DNA from 3 places in the Pelatocladus sp. BLCC-F211 genome. Region 2 is predicted to be linked to each of the others. Evidence: predicted binding sites of a transcription regulator. Region 2 holds the regulator's gene; each other region holds the start of a gene.
The links. The regulator NtcA, encoded in region 2, controls nitrogen genes in cyanobacteria. The targets are predictions, from matches to a motif close to TNTGTANNNNNNNNTACANA.

Region 1 (7,221 bases), on a different contig from region 2:
CGTCAAAATAGCTCGATGCCAGGACTTTTATTCTCACAAAAAGCTTCCTAATATTTATGGTGGAAAAAAGCGATCAGTTCAATAGGACTGACCGCTTTTTGGTTAATGCTGAAATTTAGAGAAAAATAACAGATGGGTATTAAACTGAAGCGTACGTCCAATTCTGGAAAATATTTCTCATTAGCACGGTAGTCAGGGACGCGATCGCCATGACAAACTTCATCAAATTTAATGACCTCTTGCTATGAGAACAGACAGCATCACCTTGTTACAGTAGAGAAATAATGGTGCTTAAGAGATTAAGAGATCAGGAGATCATCTTATGGAATCAATGCTTAAGGATATAAACCTCTATCAGTTAAAGCTTGGGCAACCCGACCAACCCCTAACGTATAAGCTGCTAGTCTTAAAGGAATCTGTCGTGTTTTGGAATGCTTAATAACTTGACGGTATGCTTGCACCATCAAGTGTTCTAATTCGCGGTTGACTCGTTGCTCATCCCAAAATAAATAAGAAAGACCTTGTACCCACTCTAAATAACTCACTACCACACCACCCGCGTTAGCCAAGATATCTGGTAGTACAGTTACACCCCGCGCTTCTAGCGCTTGGTTAGCGATGAGAGTCACTGGACCGTTAGCCGCCTCTGCAACTATCTTGGCTTGGACTTGATTCACATTGTCTTCTGTGATTTGGTTTTCCAAAGCTGCGGGAATTAAGACATCACAAGGTAAAGTTAGTAACTCTGCATTGTTGATTGGTATTGCTTGTGGAAAGCCAACCACACTCCTACGGTTCTCAGCAGCATAGGCTTTCAAAGTAGGAATATCAAGACCAGTTTCTGAATAAACTCCTCCAGATCCAGTCGATACAGCTATCACTTTCGCTCCTGCTTCATGCATTAACAAAGCTGCTGCACTACCGACATTGCCAAAACCCTGGATAACTACTCGGACATCTGCCAAGGACTTACCCTGATCAGCTAGCGCCTCCCTGACAATAATCATTACGCCGCGTCCCGTTGCCATCTCCCGTCCCAGTGAACCACCGATAGATAGCGGTTTTCCAGTCACAACTCCGGGAACAGCATGACCAACATTGACAGAGTAAGTGTCCATCATCCAAGCCATTTCGCGGGCAGAAGTACCCATATCTGGTGCCGGTATGTCTACACTAGGGCCAATATCTTTGATTAATTCGCTGGTGTATCGTCGGGTGAGCCGTTCTAATTCACCCACACTGTAACGTTTTGGATCGAGAGCAATACCTCCTTTGGCACCACCGTAAGGAATACCTAGTAACGCACATTTCCAGGTCATTAGCATTGCTAGTGCTGATACCTCCCGCAACGTCACAGCTGGATGGTAACGAATGCCACCTTTGTAGGGCCCTAACACATCACAGTGTTGGACTCGATGTCCTGCTAAAATTTGTATTTCGCCATTATCCCGTTTTACAGGAATGGAGACTGTAACTACCTTACGTGGATGACTAAGTACCTGCAACAGACCTAAATCTAGCTTTAATTCTCGTGCTGCTGCTTCCAAATAGCTACAAGCTTGATCTAATGGGCAAATATACGCTGGAGAAGAAGCTTCCAGTGACTGTATAGAAGTTGTAATCATAGATTTTTCTCTTCCTATCACACTTCCACAAAATCTTTTGCTTATGGAACCGGAGGTCTATGTCTAGGCTAACGTTTATTTTTGAGAAAAACTATAATTTCTGTAGTTTATGTTACAAAATTTCGCGATGTAGCTTTTTTTGCTCGCTTTCAAGATAGTAATATAGAGTGACCAGAGATACACATAGATGAACACAGATAAAAAACATACTTGTTATCTGTGTTCATTCCTTTTTTATGTATGGCGGGGTGCAAGGGTATGGAGGTGTGAGGGTGTGAGGGTATAAAAGGAAAAAAGAGTTTTTTTAAATCTATATCCTTGCATAGCTCGAAATTTTTTACCCACACCCAAAATTCTCCTAAACCCCTACACCTCTACACAAACACCTCAGAACTAAAGTTACCGTGTAAACCGTAAGGAATATGATGTTTAAGATGTAGCCTTGCTACTGGGTCTTTGTTGAAATTACGGGCATCTAGAATTACTACATCTGAGCGATCGCAACTCGCATCATAAACTAGAGCTAACACCCAACCATCGTCTTCCCCTTGAGAATAGGGACGGGGTACAAACACTGGTTCGCTAGCAAAGCCTTTGGGTGCAGCACTCCAGAGTTGTCGCTCTCCTGAGTGAAGATCCATCTTTAAAAATGCTTGTAAAGGAGCGTTACCACTGGGAGCATGAGCAGCACCAATATATAAATAACGATGCTCTCGCCCCACTTTTTGAGGATGCAAAGTTGGAAATTCACAACAGCGACTTTCTATTAACTTTCGCTGTACAGTCTTGTCTTGGAGATTGAGGTGAAAGCGCCAGAGTTGTCCAGGCTTGAGAGCATCAAAATCAGTCTGTCGAAAATCACTTTCTGGTTCAACTTCTGGTAAGGATTCGTAGCAAATAGAATCAATAATAATTTCGTTTCCTTGCTCAAAAGCATTGGCATGGTGGAACACAAAACCAGAGTGAGTTTCGATAATTTGCACCCCCCTTAGTCCCCCCTTATCAAGGGGGGGTTGGCGAGGAATAATGATGACTCGCGTTGGTTGATTGGGTTGAAACTTAATACATTCACCTGCACCACGTATTCCCAAAGCAAAAGGTATCGGATTGAAACTCACAGGATTTTGAAAGAATACGCAGTAGTTTGGGGTAATAGCAAAATCGTGAATAAAGGCGAAACCCGGTACACTATGGGTGTGCTTTCTCACAATAGTGCCTGTTGTGTCTAACTCAAAAATAGTAATAGTTGTGGATAGCCCTACTTTGATAGAAAAGTTTACCAAACAAGGTTCACCACCATCGAACTCACAACTTGGATCGAAACAGGGATGAGCGCTAAATGCTTCACCTTCTGACAGCACACCGTGAAAGTATTCTTTACCCAAGGTATCGAGTGTATGAGGATCAAGGCGATGAGGTTCTGCTGCTTCCCACAGAGCCAGCAGTTTATCACCCCAGTAGATCACATTGGTATTAGCAATATTTTTGAGTTTAAAGTCGAAAGCATTAGCTAGCCAACCACCTGGTTTTTGTGTACCAAAGACACCACGGTAGAGAAGTTTACCCGCTTTTTGTTCTTCCAAATACGCATCAGTCCGGACAAAGCGATTGCGGAAGTGGGCGCGACCATTTGCAAATGTTATACGACTAATCATCCCATCCCCATCAAAGGGATGATGAATTGGTTGCCCATTTATATCCAACAAACCAGGGCCATTTCTGAACAAAGTACCATGAAGTTCTGGTGGAATTTGCCCTTCTATGTCATCTATCCAATAATCAAATTCTTGTTTTAAAGATTTATATCCACCTTGCCAATCGTTACGGTTATAAGGTTTTGTAGAAATTTGAGAAATTAGTTCTTGAGTTTCAAAAGTTTGCATATCTTGAAAATGGGATTGGGGAAAGGGGAAAGGGGAAAGGGGATTAGGGGCGAAGGGGTAACGGAGAATGGGGATTAGGGATAAAGAAAGGGGGACATATCAATTCAAAATACCCTTCTGGAACAAAATTAAGAACTTGTTGAGCTTATTACCCCATACCCACTTCCCGATCCCCTTTCCCCGATCCCTTAATCCCTAACTACTTCTGACTCTAGTTCTCGCAGCATCAATTCCGGCATCATATTGGGTACAAAAGATTCTTCATGATCCGGTACTAAGGCTGGTGGTAAATTCTTAGATGTTTCGGTTTCAGACTCAGCAGCAGGCAACCAGTTGAGAAAGGGTAACGGTAACAAGGTACTGAGGTTAGTCAGAATTACCAAAATCCAGAGTTTTTCAAAGTTTGTTTCTGTAATTCCAAACCAATGCATCAATACTGCACCGAACTCATAGGAAAGCAGTCCTGCTAAGTTAGTCACTGACATTAACAAGGCAAATAATGTTGCTTCCACTCCCGATGGACAAAGTCTGGCTGCTAGCACTAACACTGGCATATAGGCAATTTGTCCCATAACGGTAAGAATCAGGCTATCACCCAAACTAAACCAATGATCATCAATGCCTAAAGTCCGGTTTGTATGAGTTACCAGGAGCAACATTGTCATTCCTAAAGTGGCTGAAAGAACAGTACTCCAGCCAAAAATGACGCGAAAAGGGACGGTTTTAAGAAAACGTTGGAAGATCCAGATACCGACTAAGGAAGCAACGCTTGTTACTAAGCGTACTCGTCCTAAAAATTCTGGTTGAAAATGTAATTCGTTTGTAGTAAAGAAGAAAAAGGCTGATTCAGCAGTTGGCGTAGCTTGCCAGATGAAAAGAAATGCTGTTGGTAGCCAAATAGCTTTTTGAGTAATGGCTTGGCGTAGTTGTCCAATTTGATGCTTGATTGATTGGAAGTTGGGGTTTTCGGTAGTGTTGACATCCTGCTTGACTGGAGATTCAGCAATTAACCAAGCTACTGCTGAAACGATGAGGGGAAAAGAGGCAGTAATCCAAAATACGGTGCGATTACTGAAATGCTCTAAGAGGACACCACTAAAGTAAGCAGTCATCAAACCACCGAAGGCGGAAGCACCCCAACATAGGGATTGTAAAGAACCTGCTTCCGCTTGGGATTCTACCCTGGCTCGTTCCACAACTAATGAGTCAACGATGACGTCACTAATAGCAACAGATACCGAACCAAGAGCGATCGCTGCTGTCGCAATTATAGGTGTGTGAACAATTGTGGCTAGGCTCACCCAAGAAGCCGCTCCGATTATCCCCGATAACACCAAATATGGTCGTCGTCGATAGCCAAAAATAGGGAAGCCATCAGAAACAAAACCAAATAATGGTTTGACAATCCAGGGTATGGCAACTATACCCATTAAGGCTGATACTTGGGCTGGAGTTAGCCCTAATTCATCTTTGAGAAAAAAGCTGACGGCTAAACGTGCCAACCCCAAAATACCTTGGACAAAGTAAACGGTAAGAATGGCAATTAATTCGGCAGTTGGTTCATTGCCAAAAAAAATCTTTTCTTTTATTGATTCTTTGACCTTGGACAAGCCAGAGGAGGAAACCAGCATTAGATAAATAATTTTTAAGTTTTATCGACTTTTATTATCATATCTATTTTATCTAGATGACGTGTAGGAGAAGCGTTTATCGGTCAAAATCTGTTGAAATCACAGAGAATTTACAGATAAACTTGTAAAATTTAGTAAATAAAATTTACGGGTTATTTATTCTTTGAATAAGGCAAATTAAAGATTGAATTTTTATTTTCCTAGTGCTATTACAGCATTTTGTCCTCCAAACCCAAAACTAAAACACAATACCCGTTCAACCTTACTTTCACGTGCTTCTCTTACCAGATTTAAATCAAACTCTGGTTGCTGTAAGCCTACACATAGCGGTAATATTTGTTGCTGTAATGCCATCAGAGAAAAAGCCACTCCTAAAGCTCCTGATGCACCGAGAGTATGTCCTGTAGCTCCTTTTGTAGAACTAACTGCCACCTGTTGAGAAAATAAGCTTTGTATTAATTGGCTTTCTACTTGATCGTTAATTTGCGTAGCCGTACCATGAGCATGGATATAATCAATGTCTTTTGGCGTTAAGTGACTGCGTTGCAAACATTGCTTAATTGCTGCGATCGCACTCTGACTTTTTGGTTCTGGAGTATTGGCATGATATGCATCTGTTGTTAAGCCAAAACCAAGTATCTTTCCATACACCTTGGCTTGGCGCTGTTTTGCTGATGCCGCCGATTCTAAAATCAAAATTGCTCCCCCTTCTCCTAAAACTAAGCCTTCACGGCGCAAATCAAAGGGATATGCCCCAGTTTTAGCCAAAGCGCCCATCTTATGAAAGCCAGTCAAAGTTAGAGGCGTAATTGCTGCTTCTGTTGCTCCTGTCATGACTTGCTGACATTGTCCAGATTTAATTAAATATGCAGCTTGAGCGATCGCCCAAATCGCAGTAGCACAGGCCGCCATCGGTGCTAAAACAATCCCAGTTGCACCAATTTGTCTTGTAGCTGCGATCGCATTCATGTGTGGGAGAGTGTCTAGCCAATTCTCTAGGAATTGGGCATTGGAATTTAACATTTCCTTTACCTCTTGGGCTTTACCCTTTGTCCACCTATTTTTTGCCATCTCTTCCCACACCGCCTGATGACTGCGACTCGAACCAATGACAACGCCGCAATTTGGCAGAGGATAAACTAATCCTGCATCTTCTAACGCAGAAGCAACCAGCTGTTGAGTCAGTAATCTCACCTGTGCTGGTTGCTTGTCAATTAACCCAAGAGGACGTGGGTCTAATTCTGGAAATGGTTGACAAATTTTAATCCCAGATTTACCTGCTAGTAATTGCTGCCAGCTATCTGCTAGGTTTTGACCCAAGGCAGAAACTAAACTAATACCAGTGACAACGACTTCTACCAAGTTTTGGGGATCGGGGATCGGGGATCGGGGATTGGGGATTGGGGAAGAGGGACAAGGAGGACAAGGAGGACAAGGAAGAAATTTCTCCCCATTCCTGATCCCTAATTCTCGATCCCCGATCCCCGATCCCTATTTTTCACTATTTTTCAAATTTTCTGCACCTTGGGTGACTTTGGCTGAGTCGATGCGATCACCTTGCTGAATTTTGTTTACTACATCCATACCTTCTGTGACGTAGCCGAATACAGCGTAGCTACCATCCAGAAAACCCAAATCAGCTAAGGCAAAGTAAAACTGTGAAGAAGCAGAATCTGGCATTTGCGATCGCGCCATTGCCACTGCACCCAGTTTATGTGTCAACACGGGTGGTTGATTGATGCGAGCTGATTCCAATGTTTTGCCGTAAATGGGGTCGTCTGATCCTTTGGGCTTAATTTCCAGGGGAATATAGCGCTCACTACCTGTTTTAGGATCAATAAAACCACCAGTTCCTAACCTGTTAGCTGCAACTTTCGGGTCTTTACTTTGGGGATCGCCACCTTGAACAACAAAAGGTTGGGGTTGACGTACAACTCGGTGGAAAACTAAGCCATCATATACACCACGTTGTACTAAGTCTATAAAGTTACCAGCAGTGATGGGGGCATTAGTACCGTCTACTTGAATGGTAATAGGAGAACCATTGACGGTCATTACCACGGTAGCTTTGCCTTCAAGTTT
Region 2 (7,221 bases):
CGCTTGGGCTGCAACTTCCTCCCGCAACGCCACGAAAATTTCATACTCCATCTGGTTCAAATCATCCCGCGCCGTCAAAATCCGCGCTTCCCGTTCCTTCAACTCTGGAGTAATGTAGCGTTCTTCATTCGTTAAAGTCTGTTTGCGTATATAATTTGACGGTACTTGGTCAGCCTTGGCACGGGAAATACTGATATAATATCCAAAAGTTTTATTAAATCCCACCTTCAGCGTCTGAATACCCGTCCTCGCCCGTTCATCAACCTCTAAATTTGCAATCCATTTTTGGTCTTCTTCCACCAAACTCCGTCTTTCATCCAACTGAGGATTAACTCCCTGACGAATCAATCCACCTTCTTTAATATGTATTGGTGGTGACTCCACAATATAACTACGGATTTTTTGCCCTAACTCCTCCAAACCAGGGGGAACTTTCTGCAAGGCTTTCAGGAAGAGAGACGCAGCATCCATCACTAACAGCGCTAATTCCGGCAACTTGGACACAGAATCAGCCAAAGCTACCAAATCTTTAGCATTTGCTGTACCAGAACCAGCCCTTCCCGTCAAACGTTCCAAATCGTAAATTTGCCGTAATAACTGCCGTAAATCTTGGCGTAGAGGCGTATTTTCTAGCAATTCTTGAATTGTATCTTGCCGTGCTTGGATACCTTTGATCTCAAGTAGTGGTTGTAACAACCAGCGTCGTAAAGCCCGACTACCCATCGCCGTAGAAGTTCTATCCAAAGCCCAAAGTAAAGAACCGTGAAAACTACCATCACGGACAGTTTGCGTAATTTCCAGGTTGCGCCGAGTTTGATGGTCTACAATCAGATAATCAGTAATTGTGTAAGTTCTCAGTGGTTGTAGGGGTACAGAACTTTCTTTTTGTGTATCTTCTAGGTATTCTAAAAGACCACCAGCCGCCCGGACTGCGAGGGGGAGGTGTTCGCAACCCAAACCTTCGAGCGATCGCACTTTAAATTTCTGCAATAATCTGGATCTCGCTTCGCCAACTGAAAAAGGTAGTTGCGATCGCAGTGCATAACAAAACGCTGGTGGTAAACATTCTGGTAAATGCTCCGACTTCTCTCCCGGTCGTAATAAACTTCCCAAATCAGGCGCATTCGTCGGAACTAATACCTCCGCCGGCTGCAAGCGCATTAATTCTTGCGTCAAATGTTCACTAATGCTACCTTGGGTAGTTAAGAATTCCCCGGTAGAAATATCTGCATAAGCCAAACCCCAATGTTCGCCAGCAATTACCACAGCCGCGAGGTAATTATTGCGACTGGCTTTCAGCATTCCTTCTTCTAACAAAGTCCCAGGAGTGATAATCCGCGTTACTTCGCGCCGTACCAATCTACCAACAGCTTCCGAAGCATCTTCGACTTGATCACAAATCACCACTGCATACCCTTTTTCTACCAACAGAGTAGCGTGGCGTTCCCAAGCGTGGTGCGGAACACCACTCATTGATACCCTTCCCACTTCTCCTACTGGTTTGCTGGTGAGGTAAAGTTCTAATTCCTGCGCCAGAATTACAGCATCTTCAAAATAGCATTCAAAAAAGTCTCCCACTCGATACAGCAAAACCGCATGGGGATACTTCTCTTTTGTCTCGACATAATGCTGAAACATTTGAGTCAGCTTAGTGCGATCCACCAGTCGATGGTCAGTAATAAATGTGTTCGCATTGTTGCCGGCGTTTGGCTGGGATGCAGAGTAAGAAGCGGTCATGGATGTTTAGGGATACACATTTTTAACATGCCAATAACCGATGATAGCGCGTCATCAGGGCTACCAAGAAATTGCTCAAGGTTTATTTATTTTTTCTTCATCAAGGGATTGGAAGGGGGATAGTAAGTTTTGTAGGGTGTGTTAAGTGCCTTTGTACTTCTGCCTTCTGAATTTTTCAGCAACCCCTATTTACTTCTATAGGTATATTTGATGTATTTTGTGTAAATGTAAAGCTATAACTGATCAGCTTTTATCAATACTTGACATCAAGCAACGTGAGTGCTAAACGTTTACCCCAAACAACAGCCCATGTGAGGATTATCCGTCAATCTTGGCAACAGGGCCTACTGGAAGGAGAAGTAAGAGCAGGAGATTTTGAGTGGCAGTTTCAATGGCACTTCCGCCGAGGAGAATTGTCTGTCAAACCATCACAAGGTCGTGCCTTAATCAAAGAACCTCTTGGTCGTTTTTTAGAGCAAAAAGATTACCAACTTGAACCAGGAGGAGACTATGCTTTTACTATTCGGGCAGAACTTTGACTAAGAATTATGAATGATGAATGATGAATTATGAAATTTTTGATCATTCATAATTCATTTTGCCGATTCTGTAAGACGACTTAGATATCTTTCAATCAGGAGAATGGCAACTATGTCATCGATTGGTCTTGGAGGTGTTCGCATTCCTTGTGGTAACAGTTTGGTGATTCCTTTTGGTGGGAACATTTGCCAATAGCGATCGCGTGCTTCTAAACTGGTGTAGCGTTCATCGACCAAGATAATATTTAACTGCTCTGACAATTCTTGTTGTAGTTGCTGTTTCCAGCGTTTGGCTGTGGTTTGATCACCCATCACCATTAAAGAAATAGGAAATCTCTGGCGCAGAGTTTCAATATTGGCGATCGCTTCACCAGAAGGTATAACCTGATGATAATGTAGCTTTCGATCCAGCCCCATCACTGCTAAACCACATTTATCTTTACCGGGATCAAACCCTAAAATTACTGGTTGAGTTGGTGTAAATTCACTTAAATTCATATTTTAAAGATGATTTTAAATAATAGTTATTAGTTAGTAGTTATTGGTTAATGTATTAGTGATCTGCTACTAACCAATAACTACTAACAAAATTAAGTACTAAAAATCACTTGTCCATTTTTAATTGCCACCAATTTTACTTTCAACGGCCCGGCGGTATATGTATCTTTTGCGGCAATAGCTTTAATGTCTATTGATTGGTCATATTGTCGTAAATCGGCAATAAAACGCAAAAAAGTCCCATCGATTTGAATATCTTCTAAAATTCCAGCACTACGAGCGCGAAATTGGGAAGCAGAAATTAACAGTTCTAAGCGCTGTCGCAGTTGATAGGATGTCATGGTTTTGGGATCAGCCGTCGTTGTAGCTAGTACTTCACCTCCAGAGAACACGATTTGATTGAGTGCTGCATCTGCAAAAAATTCGATTGGTTTTTCTCCTCTGACGTAGTTACCTGCACAGAAAATCCGCACCACGTAATCTCGACCATCTTTAATCTGATTACTTAACTGTTCAACCTGTTCTCCGGTGACGCGTAGTACCTGCACACCTGGGAGAGTATTAATTCCAGGTTCACTTAACTTTGTACTGGCGTTTCTATTTGCTTCCTTTAATAGCTGGATTACTGCTTGACGAGCAGCCGCAGGTTGTTCGACGCGGACTACTCCAGCAGCCAGAACTTGACCTCGAACTAAGGCCAGTTTCCCTAAACGTAAGTCGCGATAAGACTGGTAGTACTTTTCTAGTCTTGCGACTTCCTGTTCCAGAAAATCCTGTTGTGTTTCCAGTTGTTTGAGGCGGGTTTCTCGTTGGGCAATAATTTGCTCCCGTGCTGTAATTTCGAGATTACGCTTTTGAATGATCGCATCTAGTTTCGCAATTGTCTGATCCCGATTTTGAATCATTTCTTGACGCTTGGCTAGTTCGCGATCGCGTTTGTCAATGGCTGCTTGGGCTTCAGCAACCGCCTGTTTAGCTTGTTCATAAAGTTTTTGGCGTTCTGCTTTGAGTCGTTTAATTTCCTCTAGCTGTCTGTTTCTTTCTTGATAAACGTTTTGCAACTGAGCTATAGCTTTTTCATATTGAGTTGCTACTTGACTCAATTGTTTTTGAGTGCCTGCAAGCTGGCTTTTAGTGCGTGCTTGTTGATTAATCGTACGGTTAAGCTGGGCTTGCGTTTGCTGTTGTTTAGCGTTGACTGCTTGTAAAGATTTGTTAATTTCTTGCAAATCCTCTTGAGCTTTGGTTTGTTCTTTTCGGGCTTGATCTAGTTCTGTCTTGGTTGTATTAAGTTGCTGGGTTGTAGTCTCCAGTTGTACGCGTTTCCGCCTAAGGTCTTTTTGAATATCTTGTAACTCAAAAACTCCCTTACGCAAGCCATCATCAGCTAAAAATAAAATGCCCAGGGTTGATGCGGAAATGCCCAACCCGGTCAAAATTGTTACTAATACAGCTGTATTTTTCGGTCTGAGGTTGAAAAGTGAGAGCCGTTTTTTGCCAACCCGCGTCCCAATGCGATCGCCGACGGTGGCAATAACGCCTCCCAAAACTAAGATTGCAATAATGAGGATGTACCCGGTGGCCATCTGTTTGTATTTACCGAAGAGATCCTTCCAGATACAGCCTACTACTTTCAGGCATTTTCTGTGGCGAATTGCAGGTTGATAAATTACTAGGTTCAGGGAAAAGGGTTAAGGGGAAAGGATTAAAAGGGAAAAAACAAGAAAATTTACCATATTACCCATTACCCATTACCCATTACCTATTTTTACAAGAGTGTCTATAATTTTTTAATTCCGCTTCCCAAATGCAATTAAGTGAATTGCCGACTTAATGTCACGGGTTTGTGGACTGTAATTTTTTTCTTGTGTATGGAAATCATCTTCTTTTCGCGCAAATCGCCTAGTAACCTAGTGACAGTAACGCGAGTCGAACCAATTGCTTCAGCGATCGCCTGATGAGATAGCTTGAGATCAATTGTGATTCCATCTGCACAAGGAAGACCAAAATCTCGACAGAGAATTAATAAGAAACTTATTAATCTTGAACCCATATCTCGGTGAGCGAGGGTTTCAATCATCATCTCTGTCTGAAGAATGCGCGAAGATAAACCCCGCAGCATCAACATCGATAGTTCTGGATTTTCCTTGAGTGCTTGTTCTACCTGTTCAATGGGTGCTGAGAGCAATTCCACAGGCGTAAAAGCAACTGCATGATAAAAACGGTCTGACTTATTTCCCGTTAGTAGGGACAAAACCCCAAATACACTATTTTCCCGCAGAAGTGCTACGGTTATTTCTTCTCCTGCTTCATACACCCTGGAGAGTTTAACTGCACCTTTTAAAAGAAAGTAAACTCTTTCAGCAGGATCGCCGGGGAAAAAGATCGTCTTGTTGCGCTCGAACGATTCCACCACTGGCGGAAACGCTCCAGTCGCCATTTGACGAAAAACATTTGCTAGGGCTTTATCTTGTGTCACGATCATCTCCCTTCCCCTACCCAACGCCGGAAAAATGAATATGGATTTCCTAAGAATACACTCGACAATTCAATAAAACATTGTCAACCCTTTTGTACAGTCCTATACTTAACCCTTTTGTTCAATTGATGTTTGTTCAACATGATACAAAATTTCTAGTGCAGGGATCTAGTACTTTTTGTTAGGTACTTCCAAAATTGTAGACAATAAGTTTTTGAAGAAAAAAGAAGGTTTCATAGAGACTTTATTAAAACATTAAATGGTACATTGATGGTAAAAAGCAATTTTGGCACTTTAGGTCTAGAAAATACGGATGTGAAAATATAGGATAGTGTGGGTGCAAAATAAACCACTAATAAATTTAGTTACTCTCAAGAGAAAAATACCTTTTTCTAAAACCTTTACTCTGCTTAAAAGTCTTTTTAATCATCTATCTTTCAAATTAGCTGTTTGTATCCGATTGTGGTTAAAGCTAGATGAAGTCTCTTCTCTTACATCCACCCTAACTAGTCGCTCAAAAATCAAATTGATCAAACGAAGACAAACCAAGCTCAGATTCATGTATGCTCCTAGTGAAACATCACATCAATGATTTCTATGCTGGATCTGACTGGAAAAAATGCCCTTGTTACAGGCATTGCTAATAACCGTTCTATTGCTTGGGGGATTGCTCAACAATTGCACAAAGCCGGAGCTAACCTTGGCATTACCTATTTAAGCGACGAAAAAGGCAAAATGGAAAAGAAAGTCGCAGAATTGGTCGAACCACTCAATCCTACTCTGTTTTTGCCTTGTAATGTTCAAAATGACGAGGAAATTAAGTCTACCTTTGAAACAATCCAGGATAAGTGGGGTAGCTTAGATATTCTGATTCATTGTCTCGCTTTTGCCCAAAAAGATGATTTGAGTGGAGACTTTAGCCAAACCTCGCGTGAAGGATTTCGTACAGCTTTAGAAGTCAGCACCTATTCTTTAGTGCAACTAGCTGGTGCAGCTAAACCTTTAATGACTTCAGGAGGAAGCATAGTAACTCTGACTTATTTAGGTTCTATCAGAGCAATCCCCAACTATAATGTCATGGGAGTTGCTAAAGCCGGATTAGAAGCAAGCGTACGTTATTTAGCATCAGAACTAGGCTCTGCTAATATCCGCGTCAATGCGATCTCCGCCGGCCCAATTCGTACTTTGGCTTCTAGTGCCGTTGGCGGTATTTTAGATATGATTCACCATGTCGAGAAAGTAGCCCCCTTACGGCGCACCGTTACACAGACTGAGGTAGGTAATGCAGCAGCATTCTTGTGTAGCGACTTGGCAAGTGGAATTACAGGACAAGTCCTGTATGTTGATGCAGGATATGAAATTATGGGAATGTAGTAAGAGAGGACAACTAATCAGTTATCAGTTATCAGTTATCAGTTATCAAAATTAAACTGCTAACAGTTCACTGTTAACTGTTAACTGATTCATGCCCAATCCCCGATCCCCGATCCCCGATCCCCGATCCCCGATCCCCAATCCCCGATCCCCAATTCCTATGCAAATAAGCGATCGCCAAACTCTATCTTCACCCAGCAATCTGACACAAACTCCTCGTATTGCTTCTGTACGTCGTACCACGGGGGAAACTGATGTCCACGTTACGATTAATTTAGATGGCACAGGAGTTTGCAATGCAGCTACTGGTATTCCTTTTTTAGATCATATGCTGCATCAAATCGCCTCCCACGGATTGATTGACTTGGATATCCAAGCAACGGGAGACTTGCATATTGATGACCATCACACTAACGAAGATGTTGCTATAACTTTGGGACAAGCTATCAGCAAAGTATTAGGCGACAAGAAAGGTATTGTCCGTTTTGGTAATTTTCTTGCGCCTCTAGATGAAGCATTAATTCAGGTAGCACTGGATTTTTCGGGTCGTCCTCATCTCAGCTATGGTTTGCAAATTCCCACTCAGCGAGTCGG
Region 3 (7,221 bases), on a different contig from region 2:
GACGGGGAGTTTCTGTCACTAATGCTGCTGCTGCTGCTGCTAAACAGTGGGGGTCGAGGTTATCTAGTTCTCCACTAGCAAGGGCTAAACCAAGCCACAATTCATTTTCACCCCGAATTGCTGCGGCAATTTGTCCTAATTGTGTAGGTAATAAGTTATCTAAGGCTTCAAAATATTGCAAAATTTCAATCAGGTTAAGAAACTCTTCCCAATGTCGTTGGGACTGTTGCTCTATCTGTGTTTGCAATTCTTGAATTTCTTCTTCTAGTTCAGCAGCCCGTACTTTTCGTTTGAAAATAGTACCGACATTGCCAGTTTTATGCAGTGGGTGAGCTTCTATTTGCTCTCGTAAACTTGCAACCACATGGAGTTGTTCTACTACTTCAGGCGGTGTGTGTAGAGATTCCTCTGGTTCGGGAATTTGGCTAGCGATCGCTCTACTTTCTTCTTCACCACGACAGGACTGTCCTGGCTTTAAATTCATCTGTGCAGGTGGTAGCAAGTCAGGAGGTACATCAATTCTCGGTAATTCTGCATATAAATTGACTACATCTGCTGTAGTTGCTACATACCAACGGTTATCTCTCCCTAAACACACTAAATAATGTGTTTGGCTAGCACCTTGGGTTTTGCCGACTAGTACTGCGGTTACTGGCAGAGACATTGTTAAGTATTTACCTTTTAGACTAAGTAATGTCCCTGAAACGGCAAAGTTGAGCATCATATTTAATTCTTCTTGTTGCCCTTCGTCTGCTTGCTCTTGCAGTGTGTTTAATAATTTTTGTTCTACTTTCAGGCGTTGTCGCAGTTTTTCATAGCTAGCGATTTCACTTTCTTCTACCTCAGCAATTTGTGTATTAATTTCCTCTAATTCTGCTTGCAACTGGGCAATATATTGCTGCCTTGGTTGGAGATGCACATTTGCTAAATACTGACCAAAGCTGCGCTCGATGAGTTCTCTAGCTTCATCAAGAGTATGAATTTGCAGCAAGTTCAATACCATGCCATAACTGGGCGTAAAATGGCTGACCAACGGGTCTGGTTTTTTGATTGCCAAAGCTGCTGCGTGTTCTGCTCCCTCAAAGGGAGTTTGCAATGTCACCACATGACCGACTTCATCCATACCCCGACGCCCCGCTCTTCCTGCCATTTGCAGAAATTCAGAAGCTGTCAACATCCGGTGTCCAGTATCAGTACGCTTGGATATGCTAGAAATCACTGTTGTGCGAGCAGGCATGTTAATTCCTGCTGCTAGGGTTTCTGTGGCAAATACGACTTTAATTAGTCCTTGCTGAAATAGTTCTTCTACTAGTACTTTCCACGCAGGTAAAATCCCGGCGTGGTGTGCGGCGATACCACGATAGAGGGGAGCAATATGTCCGGCTCGCCCCGCGTCTGGGTTACGGCTGAAAAAGTCGTCAATTTGTCGCCGTAGTTGCTGCGCTTCTTGCTCATTTACCAACCACATATCACCGACTTCTGCCACTGCTTTATCACAGCCGCGACGGCTGAATATAAAGTAGATTGCTGGCAGCATATCTCGTTGCTGGAGATGACTAAGAATAAAATTTATACTAGGTGCTTCCGGTCTGCGATTGCCCTTGCCTTTTTCTAATTCTTTTTTTCTGTTTCGTTTGAGCAGACGCGGGTTAATTTGGGTTTTATTGTCATTCAGCAGTGGAAATACCCCTTTGAGATTTCCAAAGTGAAATTCCAAAGGAACGGGGCGAAAATCTGAGTAGATCAGATCAGTCGGGCCGTGGACTTGATTCAGCCAGTCGGTGAGTTGTTCACTATTGGCGACAGTTGCTGATAGAGCAATCAGTTGAATTTCGTGGGGACAATAAATGATCGATTCTTCCCAAACTGTTCCCCGTTGGCGATCATTCATGTAGTGGCATTCGTCTAACACCACTGCTTCCACGTCTGTTAAGGAGATACCAACTTGCCCAATGGGTGTGCCATAAAGCATGTTGCGGAAAATTTCTGTAGTCATGACTACAATTGGTGCATCCCGATTGATGGAAGCATCTCCTGTTAACAACCCAACAGCATCAAAGCCGAATTGTTCACGAAAATCACGTAATTTTTGGTTAGAAAGTGCCTTCAGGGGGGTAGTGTAAAATACCCGTTTTCCTCGCGCCAAGGCACGATAAATACCATACTCTCCAACTAAGGTTTTACCCGAACCTGTTGGCGCACAAACCACCACAGAACTTCCAGCATTGAGAGAAGCGATCGCATCTAGCTGGAACGCATCCAGTTCAAAAGGAAATACAGAACTGGGGTCTACTTCTGAAGACAGTGCAGAATAATTCACTCAATCACAATTGCAACCAGACTTTTACTATATTATATGAGGCCTTAGCAAGTAGGGCATTAGGGATCGGGGATCGGGGATCGGGAATCGGGGATCGGGTATCGGGCATGGGACATGAATTAGTTAACAGTTAACTGTTAACTGTTACCAGTTTAATTTGATAACTGATAACTGATTAATTGTCCCCCTTGTCTCCCTTGTGTCCCTTGTCCCCTTTCCCCGATCCCCAATCCCCTTCATTTCCCCAACTCCTGAGAACGGATGGTAGCAGCTTTGACTGCTTCAATCAGAGCAGAGCGAAATGCTGAACGTTCTAGCTGGGCAATACCAGTAATTGTGGTTCCGCCGGGACTGGTGACACGATCTTTGAGTTCTGCGGGATGGAGTTTAGTTTCATGTAATAACTGAGCAGTTCCCAAGACTGTTTGTAAAGCTAGTTGATTGGCGATCGCTCTGGGTAAACCTGCGGCGACTCCTCCATCTGCAAGTGCTTCTACCATTAATGCTACATAAGCTGGCCCACTACCTGATAAACCAGTGACTGCATCCATTTGTGATTCTGGTACTTCTACTACTTCCCCCACTGCTGAAAACAACTTCCGTGCTATTTCCAGATGTTTAATGTGGGTATAAGCACCAGGAGTAATAGCAGTAATCCCTGCACCTACGGTTGCTGGCGTATTTGGCATTGCTCGAATTACTGGTAATTGCCCAAAAGCTGCTTCTAAATTGGATAAAGTTACACCCGCCAATACAGAAACCACTAGCGGTGAATGTCTTTGATCAAGGACATCCGCTAATTCTTGAGCGATCGCACTGAAAACCTGGGGTTTAACAGCTAAACATATTACATCCGTTGTTTGGCTAAAAACCAAGCGATTATCACCTGTCACAGCCACATTGTACTGCTCTGCTAAAAAACTTTGGCGTGTGGGCTGTGGTTCACTAACCATCACTTCTGATGGATGATAAATCGAGCGAGCAATAAGGCGGGATAATAAAGCTTCTCCCATTACCCCGCCGCCAATTAATCCAAATTTATGAGTCATTAGTAGAGACGCGATTAATCGCGTCTGTACAATAGTCATTGGTCTAGAGACGCGATTAATCGCGTACAATAGTCAATAGTCAATACTCTGGACTGTGGACTCTTGACTTTTGACTAATTTTAGTTTATTGTACCATGCGATTGGGTTCGCTTCCCCAAGTTTGATTACCAGGTACGGGACGTGGTGTACGTAGTGGTGGTTGAGGTACTTCGTGAAGAACTCCGCCTTGGGTACTGACTTGGACGCAACTGGGTGTAAACAAAAAGATGCTTTCGCCAATACGTTCTTGATGTCCATCCAATGCGTAAGTGCCACCTGCAACAAAATCAACAGCTCGCTGTGCTTGATCAGGGTCCATGATTGTCAAGTTTAATACCACTGACTTTCGCTCTCGTAAGGCTTGAATTGCCTGTGGCATTTCTTCAAAAGTACGTGGTTCTAGTACTAAAACTTCTGAAATACCATTAATAGCACCGGGCATACCAATAACATTACTCATTGTTTTTGCAGAAGCAGTTGCTACATCTGGATTCGCATTCATTGTAGGCATGGGTTCACGCCAACGTCGATTGGCTGAGGTAGCTTCTTGGGGTACAGGCTGTTGATTTTGCTCCTGATACAGATTCTGATAAGTTTCTGCTTCAGGTTCTTCTTCATAATACTCGTATTCTACTGGCTCATTTAAACCAACAAAGTCTCTCAGTTTAGAGAAGATATTGTTCATAGTGTTACGCTCCTGGTGCAAATCACCTTCTGGGATCTGACAACAATTAATGCTGCCTACCTATGCCGCTACACAGAGCGGACGCTTTTGCAATTCTATAAGTTGTTTGTAACATGTACTACGGCGCAAACTGTTGAACGAACGCCCCCCTAGAACGTTTGTATCTAGCTTGCACGCAATAATGAGTCAAGATTATAGCCTAACTATTTTTGAATGCAAAGTTGCTTTAACCCCAAAGTTTTTATGTGTTTGCTTTTGTTTATACTTTATACTCAGTTATTTGCTACACCAACATCTTTGATAATTTATTTGCAACAATTCTTAATAAAGCAAATCTTAGCATCTGCTATCTCAAAATTACAGAAAACAAGGCTCAATGTTTCATTTATTGCCAAACTCAGATGAAAGCCAGAAAGCAAAAAACCGTAGAGACAGCTTTGAAAACCGACCTCTACGGATTTAATTCTGTAAAAAAAATAATTTTTAAGGACAGAATAATCAACAGATCATCAAAATCGTGAACAAGGGATAAGGGAAGAGAGACAAGGGAGAATTATTTAACAAGTCTGTTCCCCATGCCCGATGCCCAATGCCCAATTTACGCACTACGCTCTCCAAACAAGATTGTTCCTAAACGCACCATCGTTGCACCTGCTTCTATGGCTAGTTTATAATCACCTGACATTCCCATTGAAAGATGCTGCATTTGAATATGGGGCCAGTTTTGTTCGCGGATTTCTTGAGCTAGTTCACGTGTGCGATTAAACACTGCCATAATTTCCTGCTCAGTTAGCCTCAGAGGCGGAATTGTCATCAAACCTTGAATTTGTAAATTTTTGCATTGATTCAGTGTTGGTAAGTCAGCTAAAAGCTGAGGTACACTCCAACCCGACTTATTGGGATCAGGAAGAATTTTGACTTGCAGACACACATGAGGACTCACGCCTATTTGCTGCGCTAACTCGTTCAAGCGCTGTGCTAGCTTCAAATTATCTACTGAGTGAATCCACTGGAAATTTTCTAAGGCTTTTTTGGCTTTATTGCTTTGCAAGTGTCCAATAAAATGCCAAGTAATATCAGATAAGTCTTGTAACTCTGCTTGTTTTGCGATCGCTTCTTGAATGCGATTTTCGGCAAAATCTCGAATTCCCGCAGTATAGGCAGTACGAATGACATCAGTTGGTACTTGTTTGCTAACTGCAATCAACCGAACTGAAGGTGGTAGTTCTGCACGCACAGTATTAATACGTTCGCTAATCGGGCTGCTCATTGGAAGGTGCGTTGGAAGATACTTTGCAACTGATCGTACTCCTGAGCTTGTCCTGTACGACGTAGATTACGCAAGCGATTTTCTAGCAACATTCTGGCTTCAGTACGTCCTATCGGCTGAAATTTGACACCTTTAGCGTCAGTTATTACTAAAAAAAATAGGCGTTGAGCATACAGTGTAGTGAATAACTCTTGGTTTTCATCCACCATACAGATCCTATAGAGCAAACCCCAAGTTGGATGATTGATGTAAGTTTCTGAGCTTTCTGGGTTCATTTAAATACTTGAAGGTAAGAATAGTATAGATAGTATGTTTTCGCAGTTGAATGCCAAGATTGGTGAGGCTGACAGTTTCATTTGCAAAAGTCAGGGGTAAAACAAAAGGTGGAACCTCCTGGAGGGGATAAGGGGAAAAGGAACTTAAAAGCCTTTGGACTCTGACCTTTTTCCAAACTAATAATAATGCCTTTACCCTCTCTCTAACTTTTACCTAAACTGTAGATAATGCGTAGCTAAGGCATATTGCTGTCGTAATTAAAGGCACTAGCATTTGGGGTAAAGCGTTCAGAGGGCTTGAGGAGGTAGAGACATGAAAGGAAAATTTGCCCATTCCCTCCTGTTTTACTCTCATCCTCTGTTTGTTTCCCCTCTACCAATGCTGCCATAATTGCCGTCTTTTTGTTATACAAATTCGCAAACAGCCTACCAATAGGTCAATGGTCAATGGTCAATGCTCACTCCTTATACTCCCCTATTCCTGATTCCTGATCCCTGATCTCTGATCCCCTAAAACAGTTGCTAGCGCTTGTAGTTGTGCTTGAGCTTTGTGTAAAGATTCATGCCATTCTCGTTCGGGATCGCTGTCTGCGACAATTCCTGCTCCCACTTGTCCCCAGACAATATATGTGCTTGGAGTACTTGGTGTGCTTGGTGTGTAAATTGGGCATTGGGCATTGGTTTTTTTCTCCGCGTCTAGTGCGTCTCTCTGCTCCCTGCTTCCTTGTCTTCCTTGTCCACGCCACGTGCTACAACGCTCTTGACCCGCGCAACGCAGTGGCTCCCCTTGTCCCCCATGTTCCCCTTGTCCTTCGGAACAGGGAGCCAAAAGCAGAGTACGAATTAAGATGTTTAAATCCAAGTTCCCTTGCCAATCTAAATAGCCACAGGAACCATAGAACAAGCTACGCCGTACAGGTTCTAGTTCTTCGATAATTTCCATACAACGAACTTTGGGACAGCCTGTGATTGTACCACCAGGGAATATGGCACGAATCAAATCAACAGGGCTAACATCATCTCTGAGAGTACCTGTGATGTTGCTAACCAGATGCATAACGTGACTATAGCGTTCAATAGTCAGTAATTCATCAACGTTCACACTTCCCCATTCACACACCCGTCCTAAATCATTACGTTCTAAATCCACTAACATGATATGTTCGGCACGTTCTTTGGTGTTATTGAGTAAATCTTCTGCTAATTTTTGGTCTTGTTCTGGCATCATCCCACGCGATCGCGTTCCGGCGATCGGTCTGGTGGAGACATGAAATTTGGTGTCTGTATGTCTTTGTGATTTTACTAACCTCTCTGGTGAACAACTAATGATTTCTCCCCACGGTGTTTGAAAATAGCAAGCAAAAGGAGAAGGATTGATTTGCTGCAAAGCACGATATATCTCCCAACCAGAAACAGTTGTTTGTGTTTCAAACCGTAACGAGAGATTTGTTTGAAATATGTCTCCAGCCTGAATGTATTTTTTGGCATGGTTAACTGCTGCTTCGTATTCTTCTTGAGAACTGTAGAAGCGCAGAGTATTAGAGGGAGAGAAAGGGGACAAAAAGACAGGGGGAGATGGGGGT

Region 1: a site for NtcA is predicted at 1,725-1,744, ahead of ACE1AT_RS24790 (Glu/Leu/Phe/Val dehydrogenase). Genes of this name have one in related genera too.
Region 3: a site for NtcA is predicted at 4,199-4,218, ahead of ACE1AT_RS12305 (cell division protein SepF). Genes of this name have one in related genera too.

What each region holds. Positions count from the first base shown of each region.
Region 1 is NZ_JBHFLM010000202.1:1,547-8,767, reverse strand. Features, by position in the region: partial or broken rRNA gene rrf (5S ribosomal RNA) at 1-24, shown strand, start outside; gene ACE1AT_RS24790 (Glu/Leu/Phe/Val dehydrogenase) at 336-1,625, opposite strand; gene ACE1AT_RS24785 (carotenoid oxygenase family protein) at 2,000-3,508, opposite strand; gene ACE1AT_RS24780 (folate/biopterin family MFS transporter) at 3,697-5,139, opposite strand; gene ACE1AT_RS24775 (beta-ketoacyl-ACP synthase) at 5,332-6,501, opposite strand; gene ACE1AT_RS24770 (peptidylprolyl isomerase) at 6,631-7,221, opposite strand, start outside.
Region 2 is NZ_JBHFLM010000123.1:108,418-115,638, reverse strand. Features, by position in the region: gene mutS (DNA mismatch repair protein MutS) at 1-1,737, opposite strand, end outside; gene ACE1AT_RS15165 (DUF3146 family protein) at 2,013-2,276, shown strand; gene ruvX (Holliday junction resolvase RuvX) at 2,331-2,774, opposite strand; gene ACE1AT_RS15155 (DUF3084 domain-containing protein) at 2,867-4,360, opposite strand; gene ntcA (global nitrogen regulator NtcA) at 4,588-5,259, opposite strand; gene fabI (enoyl-ACP reductase FabI) at 5,851-6,627, shown strand; gene hisB (imidazoleglycerol-phosphate dehydratase HisB) at 6,788-7,221, shown strand, end outside.
Region 3 is NZ_JBHFLM010000101.1:28,141-35,361, reverse strand. Features, by position in the region: gene ACE1AT_RS12315 (DEAD/DEAH box helicase) at 1-2,320, opposite strand, end outside; gene proC (pyrroline-5-carboxylate reductase) at 2,557-3,369, opposite strand; gene ACE1AT_RS12305 (cell division protein SepF) at 3,494-4,093, opposite strand; gene ACE1AT_RS12300 (YggS family pyridoxal phosphate-dependent enzyme) at 4,692-5,363, opposite strand; gene pipX (transcriptional coactivator PipX) at 5,360-5,638, opposite strand; gene ACE1AT_RS12290 (anthranilate synthase component I) at 6,114-7,221, opposite strand, start outside.